DNA from 3 places in the Dryocola mayonis genome. Region 3 is predicted to be linked to each of the others. Evidence: predicted binding sites of a transcription regulator. Region 3 holds the regulator's gene; each other region holds the start of a gene.

Region 1 (7,748 bases), 1.4 Mb from region 3:
TATCAGGAACCGTGATGGTGGTGGAAGCCTTCAGCTGCGGCGTGCCCAGGTAGAGGAAGCCGACGACCTCATCCTGCTCGCGGCAGCCAAGCGCCTCGCGCACGGCTTCGCTTTCGGTCCAGATGCCGCTGCGCCAGATGCCGTTAAAGCCCTGGGCGACCGCCGCCATCTGCATCGCCATCACCGCGCAGCCCGCGGAAACCACCTGCTCCCAGACGGGAACTTTATGATTGTCATCGCAGTACGCCACCACGGCGATAATCATCGGCGCGCGAAACGGCGCGCTACGCGCTTTCTCAATGCCCTTTTCGTCCAGCTCTTCGGCAACGGCGGCTTTTTCCAGAACCTTGCTGAAGCGTTCGCGTCCTTCGCCTTCGATGACGATAAAGCGCCACGGCTGCAAAGAGCCGTGATCCGGCGCACGCATGCCGGCGCGAAAAATGTTTTCCAGCGCGTCGCCGGCCGGCGCAGGTTCGGCCAGGCGTGAAGCGCTGCGGCGGTTAACCAACAGGTCGAGTGCATCCATCTTATTAACTCCGGTAATGATTTTTATTCACGAAACTAACACAGCATAGGTTTTTGTTACAGCATAGGGCGGATTTCCTGCTGACTTTTAGCCTGGGGCTAATTAGGATAGCGTTCACTTTCGCTGTGGTTTCGTACGGCAGCTTGCGATTTTGACGGTTACGGAGAAGACATGCGTACCATTGGGCGATTTATTGCCGGTTTCTTTAAGTGGACCTGGCGTGGGCTTAATTTCATTCGGGAATTCATTCTCAACCTGTTCCTTATCCTGCTGATACTGGTGGGCGTGGGCATTTGGCTGCAGCTCAGCAGCAGCTCCTCTGAGCCGGCGCGCGGCGCGTTGCTGCTTGATATCACCGGCGTCGTCGTGGATAAGCCGTCGGTGAGCAATAAGCTCGGCGTTATCGGCCGCCAGCTTCTGGGCGCCAGCTCCGACCGCCTGCAGGAAAATTCCCTGTTTGATATCGTGGACGCGATTCGCCAGGCGAAGGACGACCGCAATATCACCGGCATCGTGCTGGATCTGAAAGAGTTCGCCGGGGCCGACCAGCCGTCGATGCAGTATATCGGCAAAGCGCTGCGCGAATTCCGCGACAGCGGCAAGCCGGTATATGCCACAGGCGATAGCTACAGCCAGGGGCAGTACTATCTCGCAAGCTTCGCCAATAAAATCTGGCTTTCTCCGCAGGGCACGGTGGATCTGCACGGTTTCGCCACCAACTCGCTCTACTACAAAACGCTGCTCGATAAGCTGAAGGTCTCCACGCACATTTTCCGCGTCGGCACCTATAAATCCGCCGTTGAGCCGTTTATCCGCGACGATATGTCGCCCGCCGCGCGTGAGGCGGACAGCCGCTGGATCGGCGAGCTGTGGCAGAACTATATCGACACCATTGCCGCGAACCGTCAAATCACCGCGCAGCAGGCGTTCCCCGGCGCGCAGGCGCTGCTTGATAACCTGCAAAAATTAGGCGGCGATACGGCGCAGTACGCGCTCGACAACAAGCTGGTCGACGAACTGGCCACCAGCGCCACGGTAGATAAAGCCCTCATCAAGCAGTTTGGCTGGAGCAAGGCGAATAAAGACTTCAGCTATACCAGCATGTACGACTATCAGGTGAAAAAACCGGCTGAACAAGGCGGCTCAATCGCGGTGATCTTCGCTAACGGCGCCATCATGGACGGCGAAGAAACGCCGGGCCAGGTGGGCGGCGATACTACCGCCATGCAAATCCGTGAAGCGCGTCTGGACCCGAAGGTGAAGGCCATCATCCTGCGCGTGAACAGCCCGGGCGGCAGCGTAACGGCTTCTGAAACCATCCGCGAGGAGCTGGCGGCGGCGAAAGCGGCGGGCAAACCGGTGGTGGTTTCAATGGGCGGCATGGCGGCATCCGGCGGCTACTGGATTTCCACGCCGGCCAACTACATCGTCGCCAACCCGAGCACGCTCACCGGCTCCATCGGCATCTTCGGCGTTATCAATACCGTTGAGAGCTCGCTGGATTACCTCGGCGTGCATACCGACGGCGTCTCTACCTCGCCTCTGGCGGACGTTGCGGTCACCAAATCTCTGCCGCCGGAAGTGCAGCAGATGATGCAGCTGACCATCGAGAACGGTTACAAGCGCTTTATCACCCTGGTTGCGCAATCCCGCAACAGGACGCCGGAGCAGATCGATCGGATCGCGCAGGGCCACGTCTGGACGGGCCAGGATGCGAAGGCCAACGGCCTGGTCGATAGCCTGGGCGATTTCGACGATGCGGTGGCGAAAGCGGCCGAGCTTGCGAAGCTTAAAAACTGGCATCTGCAGTTCTGGCAGGACGAGCCGGGCTTTATCGATATGGTGTTCAGCAGCATGAGCGGCTCGGTACGCGCCATGCTGCCGCAGGCGCTGCAGGCTTATCTGCCTGCGCCACTGGCTGACGCAGCGCTGGCGGTGAAGGCCCAGAACGATAAGTTCGGCGCCATGAACGATCCGCAAAACCGTTACGCCTTCTGCCTCACATGTGGCGATGTGCGATAATCACCTCTTCAGCCCGGCAGCCATCGGGCTGATTTTTTTGTTCCGCGCCACTATACTGCGCCCCATTACGTAACAAGCTCCGGGCCCACTCATGCAAAAAAAATCCATCTACGTTGCCTATACCGGCGGCACCATCGGTATGCAGCGTTCAGAACATGGCTATATCCCCGTTTCCGGCCACCTGCAGCGCCAGCTGGCGCTGATGCCCGAATTCCACCGCCAGGAGATGCCGGACTTTACTATTCACGAATATCAGCCGCTGATGGACTCCTCGGATATGACGCCGGAAGACTGGCAGCACATCGCCGACGACATCAAAGCGCACTACGATGAGTACGATGGCTTCGTCATTCTGCACGGCACGGATACCATGGCGTTCACCGCCTCGGCGCTGTCGTTTATGCTGGAAAACCTCAGCAAACCGGTGATTGTCACGGGCTCGCAAATTCCTCTTGCCGAACTGCGCTCTGACGGACAAATCAACCTGCTAAACTCGCTGTACGTGGCGGCAAACTTCCCGATCAACGAAGTCACCCTGTTCTTTAACAACCGCCTGTACCGCGGCAACCGCACCACCAAAGCCCATGCCGACGGTTTTGACGCTTTCGCCTCGCCTAACCTGCCGCAGCTGCTCGAAGCGGGCATTCATATTCGTCGCCTGAACACGCCAGCCGCGCCGCAGGGCGCAGGCGAACTGATCGTTCACCCAATTACCCCGCAGCCCATCGGCGTGGTAACAATTTATCCGGGCATTTCCGCGGACGTGGTCGGCAACTTCCTGCGCCAGCCGGTCAAGGCGCTGATCCTGCGCTCCTACGGCGTGGGCAACGCTCCCCAGCACGGCGCGTTCCTGCGGGAGCTGCAGGAAGCCACTTCGCGCGGCATTGTGGTGGTGAACCTCACCCAGTGTATGTCCGGCAAAGTGAATATGGGCGGCTATGCTACGGGAAACGCGCTGGCGCAGGCCGGCGTTATCAGCGGCTATGATATGACCGTTGAGGCGACGCTGACCAAGCTGCACTATCTGTTAAGCCAGGGGCTGGACGTGCAGGCCATCCGCGAAGCCATGTCGCGCAACCTGCGCGGTGAATTAACGCCTGATGAGTAAGGAGAGCCAATGAATAAGCGTGCACTGTTACTGGTCGATTTGCAGAACGATTTCTGCGCCGGCGGCGCGCTGGCCGTGCCGGAAGGCGACAGCACCGTCGATGTGGCCAATGAACTGATTAGCCGCAGTAAGGCGCGCGGCGAGGCGGTTGTCGCTTCGCAGGACTGGCACCCGGCTAACCACGGCAGCTTTGCCAGCGTGCAGGGCGCCGAACCCTATACACAGGGAACACTGGACGGCCTGCCGCAAACCTGGTGGCCTTCCCACTGCGTGCAGAATACCGAGGGCGCCGCCCTTCACCCGCTGCTCAATACGAAAGATATTGATGCCGTCTTTCCTAAAGGTGAAAACCCGGCTATCGACAGCTACAGCGCCTTTTTCGACAACGGGCACCGCCAGAAAACCGAGCTGGACGCCTGGCTGCGCGCACGCGGCGTAACCGAACTGATCGTGCTGGGCCTGGCGACCGATTACTGCGTGAAATTTACCGTGCTCGACGCGCTGGAGCTGGGCTACGGCGTTACGGTGATTACCGACGGCTGCCGCGGCGTTAATATCCATCCGCACGACAGCCTGCTGGCTTTCCAGGACATGTCGGTGGCGGGCGCGGAGCTGATGACGCTGGCTGATTTTTCCTGGCGCTAATTACCGGGCGCGGAAAATAAAAACCAGCTGGCGAAACAGCTGGCCGAAACGCACGGGATTAAAAACGGGGATTAACCAGCACGGCCTGTTCCCTCCGGCGCAGAGGGAACGCGGCTACAGCTTCACCGTCACGATCGGCGCGGGCTCAATGCCGAATTCGGCCTTCAGCTGCTGCTTGCTCTTCATCACGATGTTGCCGTCGGTGCCGATGGTCATATGCTGGGCGTCGACGTTATGGCGCGTTTGCCACATCATCACCAGCTGCAGGCTGTTTTCTTTCTGCTCCGGCGTCAGCGCCACGCCGTCCGGCCATTTTCCCAGCTCGACCGCGGTCATCAGACGCTGATAGATTTCCGGCGTCATAGCGGCCAACATTTCATCCAGATTGGTCATGCGGGTTGCTCCCTGTGGAATAATTTGCTGAATCGATTTTTCAACCTTCCGTCTGCTCGCCGTTTTTCTCATCAATAAAGCTTAACGACGCGGAATTGACGCAGTAGCGCTCGCCTGTCGGCTGCGGGCCCGTCCGGGAATACGTGGCCCAGATGCGCCTCGCAGTTGCCGCAGCGGATCTCCACCCGCTCCATGCCGTGTGAAAAATCTTTGATGTAGCGAATAGCTGTGTCGCTTACCGGCTCGTAGAAGCTCGGCCAGCCGCAGCCAGAGTCATATTTGGACCCGGACATAAACAGCGGCGCGTCGCACACCAGGCAGTGGTAAACGCCATCACGTTTGTTATGCAGCAGTCGCCCTGAAAACGGCGGTTCCGTGCCGTGTTGCTGGGTGACGTAAAACTGCATCTCATTAAGGTTTTTTTTCGCTGAATCAGGAGGTAAGTGGTTAGCCATATGCGTACGTCTCGGGCAATAGTTGCAGTGACTGATAACAGTATGATTCTAACAAAAAATTAACAACGCCGCGCGGATTTTTGTTCTAAACTTAGGCCTGAATTTCTGGCGCGGCATTAATTGTGACTGTTGTCACATTTTTGTTTAGTTTGCCCTTTAAAATTCCACAAACCGTCCCCATATGGCTTATGGCCAAAAGGGAAACGTGAAGCGGTTTTATCGTACGATTGCTGTCCACAGGATTGATTTGTCGCAATGATTGACACGATTCCGCTTGACGCTGCGTAAGGTTTTTGTAATTTTACAGCCAACCTTTTATTCACTAACAAATAGCTGGTGGAATATATGACTATCAAAGTAGGTATCAACGGTTTTGGCCGTATCGGTCGCATTGTTTTCCGTGCTGCTCAGGAACGTTCTGACATTGAAATCGTTGGTATCAACGATCTGTTAGACGCAGAATACATGGCATACATGCTGAAGTATGACTCCACTCACGGTCGTTTCAAGGGTACCGTTGAAGTGAAAGATGGCCACCTGGTTGTTAACGGCAAAACCATCCGTGTTACTGCTGAAAAAGATCCGGCTAACCTGAAATGGAACGAAATCGGCGTTGACGTTGTTGCTGAAGCTACCGGTATCTTCCTGACCGACGAAACCGCTCGTAAGCACATCACCGCCGGCGCGAAAAAAGTCGTTCTGACTGGTCCTTCCAAAGACAACACCCCAATGTTCGTTCGCGGTGCTAACTTTGAAAAATACGCAGGCCAGGACATCGTTTCCAACGCATCCTGCACCACTAACTGCCTGGCTCCGCTGGCTAAAGTTATCAACGACAACTTCGGTATCGTTGAAGGCCTGATGACCACCGTTCACGCAACTACCGCTACTCAGAAAACCGTTGATGGCCCGTCTCACAAAGACTGGCGCGGCGGCCGCGGCGCAGCTCAGAACATCATCCCTTCTTCTACCGGTGCTGCTAAAGCTGTAGGCGTTGTACTGCCAGAGCTGAACGGCAAACTGACCGGCATGGCGTTCCGCGTTCCAACGCCAAACGTGTCCGTTGTTGACCTGACCGTTCGTCTGGAAAAAGCAGCGTCTTACGAAGAAATCAAGAAAGCAATCAAAGCGGCTTCTGAAGGCGCAATGAAAGGCGTTCTGGGTTACACCGAAGACGACGTTGTCTCTACCGATTTCAACGGCGAAGTTTGCACTTCCGTGTTCGATGCTAAAGCTGGTATCGCACTGAACGACAACTTTGTGAAACTGGTTTCCTGGTATGACAACGAAACCGGCTACTCCAACAAAGTACTGGATCTGATTGCTCACATCTCCAAATAAGTCCGAGATGAGTCACTAATCCCAGGAGGGCGACGATGGTCGCCCTTTTTTTTCGCTTTCGATATATAGGTTGAGTCAATGATTACTAAAATTTTTGCCCTTCCGGTTATTGAACAGATCACCCCCGTCATCTCCCGTCGTCAGCTTGATGAGCTGGAAGTGATTGTTATCGATCATCCACAGGTACGCGCCTCCGTGGCTTTACAGGGGGCGCACCTGCTCTCGTGGAAACCCGCCGGTGAAGAAGAAGTTCTGTGGCTGAGCGACAACACGCCTTTTAAAATCGGTAAAGCGCTGCGCGGCGGCGTACCTGTCTGCTGGCCATGGTTCGGCCCGGCGGAAGACAAGGCGCTGCCCGCTCACGGCTTCGCCCGTAATTTGCCGTGGACGCTAAGCGCGCACAACGAAGACGCCAACGGCGTTGCGCTGACCTTCGAACTGCAAAGCAGCGAGGAAACCCGCAGCTACTGGCCGCACGATTTCACCCTGTATGCCCGTTACAAGCTGGGTAAAACCTGTGAGATGGAGCTGGAAGCGCACGGTGAGTTTGAAGTCACCAGCGCCCTGCACACCTACTTCAACGTGGGCGATATTGCCGACGTGAAAGTAAGCGGCCTGGGCAACGCCTATATTGATAAAGTGCTTAACGGCGAAAAAGGCGAGCTGAGCGATGGCGTGCAAACCTTCCCCGACCGCACCGACCGCGTTTACCTGGCGGCGCAGGAATGCAGCGTGATTCACGACGCAAGCCTGAAGCGCACCATCGACGTTGTGCACCACCACCACAGCAACGTCGTGGGCTGGAATCCGGGCCCGGCGCTGTCTGCCTCGATGGGCGACATGCCGGATGACGGCTACAAAACGTTCGTCTGCGTGGAAACCGCCTGCGTGACAACGTCACAAAAGGCCGGAGCCGACAAGCCGGCGCGTCTGGCGGCGACCCTGCGCGTGGCGAAGAAAAACTAAACCACGTCTAAAGGCGTTTTGCGGCCGGGTGCCGGAAACGCCTTTTCCATCTTCGCCCTGTCCTCTTCGTTCAGCACGATATCGAGCGCCGCGGCGTTCTCCTTCACATGCGACACGCTTGCGGCCTTGGGGATCGCCATCACGCCATTATGGCTGACCACCCACGCCAGCAGCAGCTGCGCGACGGTTACGCCTTTCTCTGCGGCCAGCTGGTTCAGCGCCGGATGCTGCATCAATCCCTCACGCAAACGCCCCGCCTGCGCCAACGGACAGTAGGGCCATGACGGGCATG
Region 2 (7,748 bases), 1.3 Mb from region 3:
TCCTGATGGTCTTTTTCGCGGTGGCGCGTGAAGGTCTTGAGTCGGTGTTCTTCCTGCTGGCGGCCTTCCAGCAGGACGTGGGCATGATGCCGCCGCTCGGCGCGATGCTTGGGCTGGCCACGGCTATCGTGCTTGGCTTCCTGATTTACTGGGGCGGCATCCGCCTGAACCTGGGCGCGTTCTTTAAATGGACGAGCCTGTTTATTTTGCTGGTGGCCGCGGGGCTGGCCGCGGGGGCGATTCGCGCCTTCCACGAAGCGGGCCTGTGGAACCATTTCCAGAATATTGCCTTTGATCTCAGCGACGTGCTTTCCACGCATTCGCTGACCGGCACGCTGCTGGAAGGGATCTTCGGCTATCAGGAAGCGCCAACCGTCAGCGAAGTGGCGATGTACTTTATCTACCTGATTCCGGCTCTGGTGCTGTTCGCCATGCCGCCGCGCCTGCACAACCAGGCGACCAATAGCGTTCGTTAACCCGTTTGTGGCGGGAACCCGTCACTTAGTTACAACATACTTATATTTAAAAGGGATTGGCCATGACCGCACAGTTTCGTCTTAAGGCGCTGAATATTGCGCTGTTTACTCTTATCTCTTCCGCTTTTGCCGCTCACGCGGCAGAGGTTCCGCAGGTGAAGGTCACCGTTACCGATAAGCAGTGCGAGCCGATGAACATCACGGTAAACGCCGGTAAGACCCAGTTCGTTATTCTCAACAACAGCCAGAAAGCGCTGGAGTGGGAGATCTTAAAAGGGGTGATGGTGGTCGAAGAGCGTGAAAATATCGCGCCGGGCTTCTCGCAAAAAATGACGGCCAACCTGCAGCCGGGCGAGTACGACATGACCTGCGGCCTGCTCAGCAATCCGAAAGGCAAGCTGGTGGTGAAAGCCTCCGGCGAGCAGGCGGCGCCGAAGAACGACCTGCTGGCGCTCGCCGGGCCGATTACCGAATACAAAGCGTACGTGACCGCGGAAGTGGCCGAGCTGGTAAAAGGCACCAAAGCCTTTACCGATACGGTCAAAGCCGGGGATATCGAAAAAGCAAAATCCCTGTATGCGCCGACGCGCCAGCACTACGAGCGCATCGAACCTATTGCTGAGCTGTTCTCGGACCTGGACGGCAGCATCGACGCCCGCGAAGACGATTATGAGCAAAAAGCAAACGATCCGAAATTCACCGGCTTCCACCGCCTCGAGAAAGCGCTGTTTGGCGACAACTCCACAAAAGGCATGGAAAAATACGCTGAGCAGCTAAACGCCGACGTGCTGGATCTGCAAACCCGCATCTCCGAGCTGGCCTTCCCGCCGAGCAAAGTTGTCGGCGGCGCGGCAGGGCTGATTGAAGAAGTGGCGGCCAGCAAAATCAGCGGCGAAGAAGATCGCTACAGCCACACCGACCTGTGGGACTTCCAGGCGAACGTGGACGGCGCGCAGAAAATCGTCAACCTGCTGCGGCCTTTACTGAGCAAAGAGAACGCGCCGCTGCTGGCGAAAGTTGACGCCAACTTCAAAAAAGTGGACGCCATTCTTGCGAAATACCGCACCAAAGACGGCTATGAAACCTATGACAAGCTGACCGATGCCGACCGCAACGCGTTAAAAGGGCCGGTGACGGCGCTGGCGGAAGATTTGTCCCAGCTGCGTGGCGTGCTGGGCCTGGACTAAGTATATGCAAGATAAAAGTACCAAAGGCGCGCATCAACCGGCGCGCCGTCAGTTACTGAAAAAGCTGGGCGCCCTCGGGGGCGCCTTCGCCGTTACCGGCGGCTGCCCCGTGGCGCATGCGGCAAACACGCAAACGTCTCCGGGCACGCTGCCGCCCGATGCGCGAATGGAAAAGCAGCCCTTCTACGGCCTGCACCAGGCGGGCATTCTTACGCCGCAGCAGGCGTCCATGATGCTGGTAGCCTTTGACGTACTGGCGGCGGATAAAGCCGACCTTGAACGCCTGTTTCGGCTGCTGACTGCGCGCTTCGATTTCCTCACTACCGGCGGCGCGGCGCCGGAAACGCCGAATCCGCGTATGCCGCCGATGGATTCCGGCATCCTCGGCGCGGAGATTTTTCCGGATAACCTGACCATCACTTTGTCGGCGGGCGCCACGCTGTTCGACGAGCGCTTTGGCCTGCGGGCGCAGCAGCCGAAAAAGCTGCAGAAGATGGAGCGTTTTCCTAACGACTCCCTTGATGCCAGCCTGTGCCACGGCGACCTGCTGCTGCAGATTTGCGCCAATACCGCCGATACGGTTATTCACGCGCTGCGCGACATCATCAAGCACACCCCGGATCTGTTAAGCGTGCGCTGGAAGCGCGAGGGTTTTATTTCCAACCACGCGGCGCGCAGCCGCGGCAAGGAAACGCCGATCAACCTGTTAGGCTTTAAAGACGGCACCGCCAATCCGGACAGCAGCAACGCCGGGCTGATGGATGACGTCGTCTGGGTGACAAAAGAGCAGGGCGAACCCGCCTGGTGCAGCGGCGGCAGCTATCAGGCCATTCGTCTCATCCAGTTCCACGTGGAGTCCTGGGATCGTACGCCGCTTAAAGAGCAGCAGACGATTTTTGGCCGGGAAAAACACAGCGGCGCGCCGCTGGGTATGCACAACGAGCACGATGAACCTGATTACGCCGGCGATCCGGACGGCAACGTGATTGCCCTGGACGCCCATATCCGCCTCGCGAACCCGCGCACGAAGGAAACGCAGGCGAACCTGATGATGCGCCGTGGCTACAGCTACTCCCTCGGCGTGTCCAAATCCGGCCAGCTGGATATGGGGCTGTTGTTTATCTGCTATCAGCACGATCTGGAAAAAGGTTTTCTCGCCGTGCAGAAACGGCTAAACGGCGAGGCGCTGGAAGAGTATGTGAAGCCCATCGGCGGCGGCTATTTCTTCGCTCTGCCGGGCGCGGTGGATAAGCAGCATTATTTGGGGCAGGGGCTGATCGAGGCCTGATCGTTGTGTTTTGCAGGGTGGACAGGCGAAGGCGCTATCCACCGCCATCGTCGGGTGGCGCTGACGCTTGCCCGGCCCGGACGGTGCTGCGCCATTCGTTACAGATATCCTTGCGCCGCTAATTTTTCATTTGCTAACAATTCGGCATAAAATTATCCATCAGTATTGGCTATGAGCATCCCGTTGATATAAAACTGTAATATAGGTGTGACATAACGTTTTCAGCCCGCAGCGGAACGATTATGTTGATTTAAAGTAAAATCAATGTTGCATTTTAGATAATTTTTGATGTACTTAAAGCATGAGCGGTAGTTCCCGGCTGTGAAGTTCAATCACATTGGAGATCGCGAATGGTAGGGTCCTGTACTGGACGGCTCAAAAAACATCTTACCCGCACCAACCAGCGCGGAGGCTTATCCTCCGGCTTCGCTATCTTCACCGCTAAATTTCCCGACTCCATAACACCTCAACGTGTCAAGGTTGCGCTAAGCGGCGCTTGTCGCCTGACTGGCGCATCATCTCAACCGGCAGTTCATGGCTTACAAGGAAGCCAAACCTCATCCGTTAGTCAGCATAATCGCGTCCAGCAGCGTGACGCGGGAAGTGAAACCAACTGTAAGGTGCCATCCATGGGAAGACAGAAAGCAGTGATCAAGGCTCGTCGTGAAGCAAAACGAGTGCTAAGACGAGATTCACGTAGCCACCGGCAACGTGAAGAGGAATCGGTCACCACGCTTGTGCAGATGAGCGGCGTAGAATCTATTGGTATGGCGAGGGATTGCCGCGACAACTCGCCGATAACCGCGCGAAACGAGGCTCAGGAGCACTATCTTAACGCCATCGAAAGAAAGCAGCTGATATTCGCCACCGGGGAAGCGGGGTGCGGTAAAACCTATATCAGCGCGGCGAAAGCCGCTGAGGCCCTGATTCATAAGGATATCGACAGGATAATCGTTACGCGTCCGGTCCTGCAGGCTGACGAAGATCTCGGCTTCTTGCCCGGCGATATCGCGGAAAAATTCGCACCGTATTTCCGCCCCGTGTATGACATTCTGGTGCGTCGGCTGGGTTCGTCTTTCATGCAGTACTGTCTGCGACCCGAAATTGGCAAAGTAGAGATTGCGCCGTTCGCCTATATGCGCGGGCGTACTTTTGAAAATGCGGTGGTGATTCTTGACGAGGCGCAGAACGTTACCGCAGCGCAAATGAAAATGTTCCTGACGCGCCTTGGGGAAAACGTGACGGTCATCGTAAACGGCGACATTACGCAGTGTGATTTACCTGCGGGCGTACAGTCAGGATTAAGCGATGCGCTGGCGCGTTTCGAAGAAGACGAGATGGTAGGCGTAGTACGTTTCGGTAAACAAGATTGTGTCCGTTCGGCCCTTTGCCAGCGGACGTTAAACGCCTACGACTGATTCCTGGTATAAATGATTCGAAAAGCCCAAACCTGGTTTGGGCTTTTTTCTTTGCGCGAATTATTTGCCCGAAATGTGAAGAGGGTCATAAGGCATAGTCAAGGAGAGACAATTTTTACCCGCTGAGAATTATCCCCGTTTCACCGCATGCCGTATACTCCTTGCAAGCAGAGACAATCAGTAATTTTATATTTTCGGCTATTGGCCCGTCAACCTGTCAGACAAAGAGGGATATTTGTCTCACCTGCAATCTATCTGGAATACGAGGGTTTCGTCATGGAAAAGAAAGTCATCTATCTGTTTTGTTCCGCCGGCATGTCCACTTCACTGCTGGTATCAAAAATGAAAGCCCAGGCCGAGAAATACGAGGTGCCGGTGCTTATTGAAGCATTTCCTGAAACCCTGGCGGGCGAAAAGGGCGGCGTGGCGGATCTTATTTTGCTTGGTCCGCAAATTGCCTACATGCAGCCGGAAATTCAAAAAATATTACCCGGCAAGCCGGTCGAAGTTATTGATTCAGTGATGTACGGCAAAATTGATGGGCTGGGCGTGTTAAAAGCCGCGGTCGCCTCGATCAAAAAAGCAGCAAACCGTTAATTTTAATTTTTGTTTTATTTTTCCGTCAAAGAACGACCTTACACACCCTGGCCGCCGCTGGCGGCATTAAAGGAAAATGCAAATGAGTAAAGTCATTGATTCACTTGAAAAGGTACTCCTTCCTTTTGCCGTCAAAATAGGAAAGCAGCCCCACGTTAACGCAATTAAAAACGGGTTTATCAGGCTCATGCCGTTAACCCTGACGGGGGCAATGTTTGTTCTTATCAATAACGTATTTTTAAGCTTCGGCGCCGGATCTTTCTTTTATTCGTTAGGTATTCGCTTAGACCCCGCGACTATTGAAACCCTGAACGGGTTAAAAGCCATCGGCGGCAATGTGTACAACGGTACGTTGGGCATCATGTCTTTGATGGCTCCCTTTTTTATCGGCATGGCCTTAGCGGAGGAGCGTAAAGTAGATTCGCTTGCCGCAGGCCTGTTATCCGTTGCCGCCTTTATGACCGTCACGCCTTATAGCGTCGGCGAAGCTTATGCCGTCGGGGCTAACTGGCTGGGCGGGCAGAATATTATTTCCGGCATTATTATTGGCCTGGTTGTCGCGGAATTATTCACCTTCGTTATTCGACGTAACTGGATTATTACCTTGCCGGATAGCGTGCCGACATCCGTCTCCCGATCGTTCTCCGCGCTTATTCCGGGTTTTATTATCCTGTCTATTTTCGGGATTATTTCCTGGCTGCTGGCCAATCATGGCAGCAACTTCCACCAGATAATCATGGATTCCATCGCCACGCCGCTGGCGTCGATGGGGGCGGTTGTCGGCTGGGCCTACGTGATTTTCAACTCACTGCTGTGGTTCTTCGGCGTGCATGGCTCCCTGGCCCTGACCGCGCTTGATAATGGCATCATGACGCCGTGGGCGCTGGAAAACATCGCTATCTATAATCAGTACGGCTCCGTACAGGCGGCGCTCGAAGCGGGCAAAACCTTCCACTTCTGGGCCAAGCCGATGCTCGACTCCTACATCCTGCTGGGCGGCTCCGGGGCGACGCTGGGTCTTATCATCGCCATCTTTATCGTCTCTCGCCGCGCCGATCACCGCCAGGTGGCGAAGCTTGCGCTGCCGTCGGGCATCTTCCAGATTAACGAGCCTATCCTGTTCGGCCTGCCGATCATTATGAACCCGGTCATGTTTATCCCGTTCGTGCTGGTACAGCCGATTCTGGCGGCCATTACCCTCGCGGCCTACGCCATGGGCATCATTCCACCGGTGACTAACCTTGCCCCCTGGACCATGCCTACCGGCCTTGGCGCGTTCTTCAACTCTAACGGCAGCATTGCCGCCTTGCTGGTCGCCTTGTTCAACCTCGGGATAGCGACGCTGGTTTATATACCTTTTGTCATCCTGTCTAACAAAGCGCAGGCGGTAATTGAAGAAGAAGAAAGCGAAGAGGACATCGCTAACGCGTTGAAATTCTAATCTGGTCCCCGCCGGGGAAGCGCATCCTCCCCGGCAATAACCGATCGCATGCAGGAGATAAAAATGTTTGATTTAGACAACGCTGTTGAAACAGAAGCAGTGCAGGACCTCGAAGAAGTGGTGATGGGACTGATCATCAACTCAGGGCAGGCGCGCAGCCTGGCCTATGCGGCGCTGAAAAAGGCCAAAGAGGGCGATTTTGAACAGGCCCCGCGACCTGATGACCAAATCGCGCCTTGCGCTAAACGAAGCGCATCTGGTGCAAACCAGGCTGATTGAAGGCGATGAGGGCGAAGGCAAAACCAAGGTGAGCCTGGTGCTGGTGCACGCCCAGGACCATCTGATGACCTCCATGCTTGCGCGCGAACTCGTGACGGAACTCATTGAGCTACATGAAAAAATAAAATAACGTATGGAGTCATAATGCAGCCACCGGTATTGAGCATGGAAATCAAGACAGCACGCGAAAATCAACTCTTCGACGGTCAAAATTTCCACGTTTTTATCTACAACAAAGTGGAAAGCGTCTCCGGCCTGCATGAGCATGATTATTACGAGTTCACCGTCGTTCTTACCGGGCGATATTATCAGGACATAAATGGCAAAAGAGTGCTGCTGGAGCGAGGCGATTTTGTATTTATCCCTCTGGGCTCGCATCATCAAAGTTTTTACGAGTTTGGCGCCACCAGAATATTAAACGTCGGCATCAGCAAGGCTTTTTTTGAACAGCACTATTTACCTTTATTACCGCCGAGGTTTGTGGCATCGCAGGTTTATCAAATTAAGAGCGAGTTTCTTAATTATATTGAATCAGCGATCGCTTCGCTGAACTTCAGAAACGGCGAGTTTAACGAGTTTCTGGAAGTGGTGACCTTTTATGTCGTCAACCGGCTGCGCCATCATCGGGAGTCAGAGGTTATAACGGATATTCCTGTCTGGCTGAAGGTTACCGTTGAAAAGATGCATGACAAGTCGCGGTTTGGCGATAAGGCGCTGGCGAATATGGTGGCGCTTTCCGGAAAGTCGCAGGAGTATTTAACCCGCGCCACCCAGCGCCATTATGGCAAAACGCCGATGCAGATCATTAATGAAATACGCGTTGATTTTGCCAAGAAACAGCTGGAGATAACAAACTACTCGGTCACCGATATTGCTTTTGAATCAGGATACAGCAGCCCGAGCATGTTTATTAAAAATTTTAAAAAGATTACCTCATTCACGCCGAAGCATTACCGCAAGCAGTTGTGTAGCATCAATTAGCCTGTATGTGAATGAATGTGGTTTTGTTTAATTAATCTTCACTCATTCACTTATATCGCAGTCTTTAATTTGCAGTGCAAT
Region 3 (7,748 bases):
GCCACAATGTTCACCAGCGCGATACCGAGGCTGATTAACACCACGGAATGCAGATACTCCGCACCGGCAAGGCTAAAACTGGCTACCGCCCCAAGCGCCATTAGCCATGCTTTCGGGTTGATAAGCTGAAGCAGCCCACCCTGCCAGAACGGAATGGGCGCCGGCGGCGGAGCATCCGTTTCCAGACGCTCGTAGGTCGCCGTACCAATTTTCCACGCCAGCCATAAAAGATAAGCGCTGCCGGCAATTTTTAGAATAAGGTGCAGCGCAGGGTAAATCAGAATCAGGCTGCCCACGCCGCAGGCCACCAGCAGCAAAATGCACTGCATGCCCAGCATGATGCCGATCATCAGCGGTAAGCTGCGCCAGAAACCGTAGTTGGCTCCGGAAGAGGTAAGTAACGTATTATTAGGACCCGGGGTGATAGCTGCGACCCAAAGAAAACCAAGCATTGAAAAGAAAAGCGTTTCCATAACGTGGGTGCTCCACACCCAAAGGTAATAATTAGCAAACAAAATGAAACTAACAGTGTGATATGGATCAGACAAGCCCTGCAGAATTGAATTTTAATCATGATGACGGCCAGGATTTCCGTCCAATGCGCGGATTGAGCAACCCCCACCTGCAAACTATGCTGCCGCGCGTGATCCGTCGTCGTGTCAAATTTAAACCCCACTGGCAGCGTCTCGATATGCCGGATGGAGATTTCGTCGATCTCGCCTGGAGCGAAGATCCGGCTGCGGCCGTCGATAAACCGCGCCTGGTGGTTTTCCATGGTCTGGAGGGCAGCCTGCACAGCCCCTATGCTCACGGCCTGATTGAAGCGGCTAAAAATCGCGGCTGGCTGGGCGTGGTTATGCACTTCCGCGGCTGCAGCGGCGTGCCCAACCGCATGCAGCGCATCTACCATTCCGGCGAAACCGAGGACGGCACCTTTTTCCTTAACTGGCTGAACCAGCGCTATGGCGATGCGCCCACGGCGGCGGTCGGCTTCTCCCTCGGCGGCAACATGCTGGCCTGCCTGATGGCGAAACAGGGCGTGGACTGTACTTTAAAAGCGGGCGTTGTGGTCTCGGCCCCGCTGATGCTTGAGCAGTGCTGCTACCATATGGAACAGGGTTTCTCGCGTTTCTATCAGCGCTACCTGTTAAACCTGCTTAAAAAGAACGCCGCGCGGAAACTCAGAAGTTATCCCGGCACGCTTCCTGTCGATTTAAGACAGCTGAAAGGCGTGCGCCGCATCCGCGATTTTGACGATCTGATTACCTCGAAAATCCACGGCTTTGCCGACGCGCTGGACTACTACCGCCGGTGCAGCGCCATGCCTTTGCTGCCGGATATTGCTAAACCCACGCTCATTATCCATGCTAAAGACGATCCCTTTATGGATCACCATGTCATTCCTGATAAGGCATCGTTACCCACAAATATTGAATATCAACTCACCAGTCATGGCGGACACGTCGGCTTTGTCGGCGGCACGCTGCGTAAACCGGAAATGTGGCTTGAGCAGCGCATCCCCGACTGGCTGACGAGATATCTGGACCACTAAGATGATTATTCCCTGGCAGGATCTCGACGCGGAAACGCTCGACAATCTTATCGAATCCTTTGTGTTACGCGAGGGTACGGATTATGGTGAACAGGAACGCTCGCTGTCGCAGAAGGTCGCCGATGTGAAACGACAGCTGCAAAGCGGCGAAGCGGTTTTGGTCTGGTCAGAGCTTCATGAAACGGTGAATATTATGCCGCGCGGGCAGTTCCGCGGCTGACCCTTGTCATGGGGCGCGGTCTGTACTGCATAATTCTTACAATCCATGGAGTTGTTGCCCTATGTCAGCCAAACATCCGGTTATCGCCGTCACGGGATCCAGCGGTGCGGGAACCACCACCACAAGCCTTGCCTTTCGCAAGATTTTTCAGCAGCTGAACCTGCGCGCCGCGGAGGTCGAAGGGGACAGCTTCCACCGTTATACCCGTCCGGAAATGGATTTGGCTATCCGCAAAGCGCGCGACCTTGGCCGCCACATCAGCTATTTCGGCCCTGAGGCCAACGATTTCAGCCTGCTTGAGCAGACCTTTGCTGAATACGGGCGCAGCGGCCAGGGCAAATCCCGTAAATATCTCCATACGTATGATGAAGCCGTGCCCTGGAACCAGGTGCCGGGAACCTTTACGCCGTGGCAGCCTTTGCCAGAGCCGACGGACGTCCTCTTTTACGAAGGGCTGCACGGCGGCGTAGTCACCCCGCAGCACGACGTGGCGAACCACGTCGACCTTTTGGTAGGCGTGGTGCCCATCGTTAACCTTGAGTGGATCCAAAAGCTGGTGCGCGACACCAGCGAACGCGGCCCATTCCCGGGAAGCGGTGATGGACTCGGTCGTCAGATCGATGGATGACTACATCAACTACATCACCCCGCAGTTCTCGCGCACCCATATCAACTTCCAGCGCGTGCCAACGGTAGATACGTCTAACCCCTTTGCGGCGCGCGGCATTCCGTCGCTGGACGAAAGCTTCGTGGTTATTCACTTCCGCGGGCTGGATGACATTGATTTCCCATATCTGTTGGCCATGCTGCAGGGATCTTTCATTTCCCACATCAATACGTTGGTGGTGCCCGGCGGGAAAATGGGGCTGGCGATGGAGCTTATCATGACGCCGCTGGTGCAACGGCTGGCGGAAGGCAGAAAGGTCGTTTAGGGCGGCGCCCGCCGCCCTGAAGCGCGTTAAGCTTCGATCACTTCATAGCTGTGCGTGATGTTTGCGGCTTTCTCAAGCATCAGCGCTACCGAACAGTATTTCTCAGCGGAGAGATCCACCGCGCGGGACACGGCGTTGTCCTTCAGGTCTTTGCCGGTCACGATGAAATGCAGATTAATGTGCGTGAACAGGCGCGGGGCTTCTTCACGGCGCTCGGACGTCAGCTTCACTTCGCAATCCTTCACGTCGTGGCGGCCTTTTTGCAAAATGGACACCACGTCGATGGCGCTGCAGCCGCCGACCGACATCAGTACCATCTCCATCGGACTGGGCGCCTTATCGCCTGAATTGCCGTCCATCAGGATCTGGTGGCCCGAAGCCGATTCGCCCAGGAAAGTTAACCCCTCAACCCATTTAACTCGTGCCTGCATGTTGCTTACTCCTGTTGAAGAAATTTCCTTTCAGAGTACGCGGATGCGGTAAAACTGGCAACGGAAGGCGACCTGCATCATGCTGAAACGAGACAATAGGAGACACTTGTCAAAAGCTATGCTAAAACAATCCGGATGCAACATTTGATACATTGACGTGATAAATGTCTGCAGAGGACATCACTAATTACAGGCGGCAAGATTGACTTGCAGGCCATTTCCCCCGAGTGGGAAATATTCTAACGATTGCAACGCCGGGCAGGAGGTTTTGCATCCTGTCTTTGGTAGCCAGTTTATAACAGAGGATAACCGCGCATGGTGCTTGGCAAACCGCAAACAGACCCGACACTCGAATGGTTCTTGTCCCATTGCCACATTCATAAGTATCCATCAAAGAGCACGCTGATTCACCAGGGTGAAAAAGCAGAGACGCTGTACTACATCGTCAAAGGCTCCGTGGCAGTGCTGATTAAGGATGAAGAGGGTAAGGAAATGATCCTCTCCTACCTGAACCAGGGCGATTTTATCGGTGAATTAGGCCTGTTTGAAGAAGGCCAGGAGCGCAGCGCCTGGGTTCGTGCGAAAACCGCATGCGAAGTGGCCGAAATTTCCTATAAAAAGTTCCGTCAGCTTATCCAGGTTAATCCGGACATCCTGATGCGTCTGTCTTCCCAGATGGCGCGTCGCCTGCAGGTCACGTCAGAAAAAGTAGGCAACCTCGCCTTCCTCGACGTTACCGGCCGCATCGCTCAGACGCTGCTGAACCTGGCAAAACAGCCGGACGCTATGACCCACCCGGACGGCATGCAGATTAAAATCACCCGCCAGGAAATCGGTCAGATCGTCGGTTGCTCCCGCGAAACCGTAGGCCGCATCCTGAAAATGCTGGAAGATCAAAACCTGATTTCCGCTCACGGTAAAACGATCGTCGTTTACGGCACTCGTTAATTCCTGTTCACAAAATGGCGTGTCGCTTCGGTAACACGCCATTTTTGTCTCTACACTTCTGATATGTGGCGTCGACTGATCTACCATCCCGAAGTTAACTACGCACTGCGACAAACGCTGGTGCTGTGTCTTCCCGTGGCGGTAGGCCTGATTCTGGGCAATCTGCAGGCCGGGCTGATGTTCTCGTTAGTGCCCGCGTGCTGCAATATTGCCGGTCTGGATACGCCTCATAAACGCTTCTTCAAGCGGTTAATCATCGGCGGCGGCCTGTTCGCCATCAGCAGTCTGCTGATGCAGCTGATGCTGCTGTACACGCCCGTGCCGCTTCCGGTCATTCTTCTGGGTATGGCGCTGCTGCTGGGTGTCACCGCCGAAATCAGCGCGCTCCACGCCCGCCTGCTGCCCGCCTCGCTCATCGCCGCTATTTTTACCCTCAGCATGGCCGGGAATATGCCCATCTGGAAACCGATGCTGCTTTATGTTTGCGGCACCGTCTGGTACGGAGCGTTCAACTGGTTCTGGTTCTGGATGTGGCGCGAACAGCCGCTTCGTGAATCCTTAAGCCTGCTCTACCGCCAGCTTGCGGACTATTGCGAGGCCAAGTACGGCCTGCTGACCCAGCACACGGATCCTGAAAAAGCGCTGCCGCCTTTGCTGGCCCGCCAGCAAAAAGCCGTCGATCTGATCACCGTTTGTTACCAGCAGCTGCACATGCTGGCGGCGAATCAGCAGAACGGCTACAAGCGCCTGCTGCGCGCCTTCCAGGTGGCGCTCGATTTACAGGAGCACATCTCCGTTAGCCTGCATCAGCCGGAAGAGGTGCAAAAGCTCGTCGAGCAAAGCCACGCCGAGGCGGTGATACGCTGGAACGCGCAGACTATCGCGGCGCGTTTACGCGTGCTGGCCGACGATATCCTTTATCACCGCTACCCGAAGCGGTTTGTGATGGATAAACAAATCGAAGCGCTGGAAAAAATTGCCCGTCAGAACCCGGACAACCCGGTCGGGCAGTTCTGCCACTATCACTTCAGCCGCATCGCGCGCGTGCTGCGAACCCAGCGTCCTTTATATGTTCGCGACCTGATGGAGGACCGCCAGCGTCGTCTGCCGCTGTGGGCCGCCCTTAAAAGCTACCTGTCATTTAAATCCGCCGCGCTGCGTAACTCAGCGAGGCTCGGCGTCATGCTGACCGTGGCCAGCCTGCTCGGCGCCTCTTTGCATTTGCCCAAGCCCTACTGGATCCTGATGACCGTTATGTTCGTGACGCAAAACGGCTACGGCGCGACGAGGGTGCGTATTCTGCACCGTTCGGCCGGCACCATGGCCGGCCTTGCCATCGCGGGCATCGCCCTGCACTTCCACTTTCCGCAGTATATTGCGCTCACCGCGATGCTTATTATCACGCTGGTAAGCTATCTCTTTATCCGCAAAAGCTACGGCTGGGCGACCATTGGCTTTACCGTTACCGCCGTTTATACCCTGCAGCTGATCACCCTAAGCGCCGAGCAATACATTGTGCCCCGCCTGATAGATACCCTGCTCGGCTGCCTGATCGCCTTTGGCGGCATGGTCTGGCTGTGGCCACAGTGGCAAAGCGGCCTGCTGCGTCAGAACGCCCACGACGCGCTGGAAACCGATCAGGAAGCCATCCGTTTGATTTTAAGCAGCGATCCCAGGCCCACGCCGCTGGCCTGGCAGCGCATGCGGGTCAACCAGGCCCACAACGCGCTGTTTAACTCCTTAAACCAGGCGATGCAGGAGCCGGGCTTTAACTCGAATTATCTGGAAGATATGAAGCTGTGGGTAACGCACAGCCAGTTTATCGTTGAGCATGTCAACGCGATGACGACCCTTGCCCGCGAACACAATATGCTCACGCCGGAGCTGGCGCAGCGTTACCTGCAGGCGTGCGAAATCGCCCTGCAAAGATGCCAGCAGCGGCTTGAATATGACGGGCCCGGGGAGACGAAAGACGCGGTTATTCTGGATGCAGAAGCGCTGCCCACCGGGCCGTTAAGCACCATGGAGCAGCATTTACAGCGGGTGCTGGGGCATCTTAACACCATGCACACCATTTCTTCAGTGGCATGGCGTCAGCGCCCGCATCATGGGATCTGGCTAAACAGCAGCCTGCGGCGGCCGCAGGGAGGGTAAAAGCCATCCGCTAAACGCCGCATGACGCAGGCTTTATGGCCCGGCTAAGCCTTGGCGATCTTGCCGACGGCTTTCGCAAAGCGCCGCATGCCCTCTTCGATGTCCGCGTCATCCACAATCAACGATGGCGCGAAGCGCATCACGTCCGGGCCGGCATTCAGCACCATCACCCCTTCATCAGCGGCGGCGTACAGGAATTCACGGGCGCGGCCCTTATACTCCGGCTTCAGCTCTGTGCCGATCAGCAGCCCCATGCCGCGAATATCGCTGAACAGATTGAACTGCTCATCGATCTGCCGCAGATGCTTCACGAACAGCTGACGTTTTTGCGCAACGCCTCTTAGCACTTCCGGCGTGTTGATAATATCGAATGCGGCGCCGGCTACGGCGCAGGCCAGCGGATTGCCGCCGTAGGTTGAACCATGGGCGCCGACGTGGAAGGCGGAAGCAATTTCCTGGGTCGTCAGCATCACGCTTACCGGGAAACCGCCGCCGAGGGCTTTGGCGCTGGTGAGGATGTCCGGCGTCACGCCGTAGTGCATATAGGCGAAGAGTTCGCCGATACGTCCCATGCCGCACTGCACTTCATCGAACACCAGCAGCGCGTTGTGCTCATCGCACAGCTCGCGCAGCCCTTGCAGGAATTCAGGCGTTGCGGCGGTAACGCCGCCCTCGCCCTGAATCGGCTCCACGACAATCGCGCAGGTATGATCGTCGATGACGGCCTTTACCGCGTGCAGGTCGTTAAACGGAACGTGGATAATATCGGCAGGTTTCGGGCCGAAGCCGTCGGAATACTTCGGCTGTCCGCCAACCGAAACGGTAAACAGCGAGCGGCCGTGGAAAGCGTTATGGAAGGCGATAATTTTGGATTTGTACGGGCTATGGCGGGTAGAAGCGTAGTAGCGCGCAAGCTTAAAGGCAGTTTCGTTGGCTTCCGTACCTGAGTTCATAAACAGCACGCGCTCGGCAAAAGTTGCCTCAATCAGCTTACGGCCCAGACGCAGGGCGGGTTCGTTCGTAAAGACGTTGCTGGTGTGCCACAGCGTTTCGCCCTGGGTTTTCAGCGCCGCCACCAGCGCCGGATGGCAGTGGCCCAGCGCCGTAACCGCAATGCCCCCAGCAAAATCAACGTATTCTTTACCCTGCTGATCCCATACCCGGCTGCCCTTACCCTTTACCGGAATAAACTCGGCTGGTGCATAAACCGGCAGAATAACTTCATCAAAGGTCGCGCGGTTAATTGCTGATTGTTCAGTTGCCATTGATTCCCCATCCAGTTTTATACAGAAGAGATTCGTGAAAATATAATCACGAAATATGCATAAAAAATCATTAGCTGGCAATAAAAAATCACCGATTCAGGAAATTGGCCAGCAGCTGATGGCCCTGCTCGCTGAGGATGCTTTCAGGGTGGAACTGCACCCCTTCCAGATCCAGCGTACGGTGGCGGATGCCCATGATTTCGCCTTTGTCGGTCCAGGCGGCGATCTCAAAACCGTCTGGCAAAG

The links. Region 3 encodes CRP, which controls carbon source genes, mostly activating them, when cyclic AMP is high. Its sites were predicted from a motif close to ATGTGANNNNNNTCACAT; they were not measured.
Region 1: gapA (glyceraldehyde-3-phosphate dehydrogenase) is a predicted target of CRP. The motif match lies at 5,270-5,287, and genes of this name have one in related genera.
Region 2: WLO32_RS07845 (PTS sugar transporter subunit IIB) is a predicted target of CRP. The motif match lies at 4,443-4,460, and genes of this name have one in related genera.

Annotation. Positions count from the first base shown of each region.
Region 1 is NZ_CP150452.1:1,808,588-1,816,335, reverse strand. It holds gene WLO32_RS08845 (NAD(P)H nitroreductase) at 1-526, opposite strand, end outside; gene sppA (signal peptide peptidase SppA) at 698-2,548, shown strand; gene ansA (asparaginase) at 2,640-3,656, shown strand; gene pncA (bifunctional nicotinamidase/pyrazinamidase) at 3,666-4,301, shown strand; gene WLO32_RS08825 (YeaC family protein) at 4,416-4,694, opposite strand; partial or broken gene msrB (peptide-methionine (R)-S-oxide reductase MsrB) at 4,735-5,149, opposite strand; gene gapA (glyceraldehyde-3-phosphate dehydrogenase) at 5,495-6,490, shown strand; gene WLO32_RS08810 (D-hexose-6-phosphate mutarotase) at 6,569-7,456, shown strand; partial or broken gene WLO32_RS08805 (aldo/keto reductase) at 7,453-7,748, opposite strand, start outside.
Region 2 is NZ_CP150452.1:1,620,338-1,628,085, forward strand. It holds gene efeU (iron uptake transporter permease EfeU) at 1-476, shown strand, start outside; gene efeO (iron uptake system protein EfeO) at 539-1,663, shown strand; gene efeB (iron uptake transporter deferrochelatase/peroxidase subunit) at 1,668-2,951, shown strand; gene phoH (phosphate starvation-inducible protein PhoH) at 3,581-4,369, shown strand; gene WLO32_RS07845 (PTS sugar transporter subunit IIB) at 4,646-4,966, shown strand; gene chbC (PTS N,N'-diacetylchitobiose transporter subunit IIC) at 5,049-6,407, shown strand; partial or broken gene chbA (PTS N,N'-diacetylchitobiose transporter subunit IIA) at 6,471-6,816, shown strand; gene chbR (transcriptional regulator ChbR) at 6,831-7,667, shown strand.
Region 3 is NZ_CP150452.1:361,300-369,047, reverse strand. It holds gene WLO32_RS01645 (LysE family translocator) at 1-473, opposite strand, end outside; gene WLO32_RS01640 (hydrolase) at 536-1,552, shown strand; gene WLO32_RS01635 (YheU family protein) at 1,554-1,772, shown strand; partial or broken gene WLO32_RS01630 (phosphoribulokinase) at 1,834-2,704, shown strand; gene WLO32_RS01625 (OsmC family protein) at 2,731-3,135, opposite strand; gene crp (cAMP-activated global transcriptional regulator CRP) at 3,451-4,083, shown strand; gene WLO32_RS01615 (YccS/YhfK family putative transporter) at 4,147-6,237, shown strand; gene argD (bifunctional acetylornithine/succinyldiaminopimelate transaminase) at 6,282-7,502, opposite strand; partial or broken gene pabA (aminodeoxychorismate synthase component 2) at 7,591-7,748, opposite strand, start outside.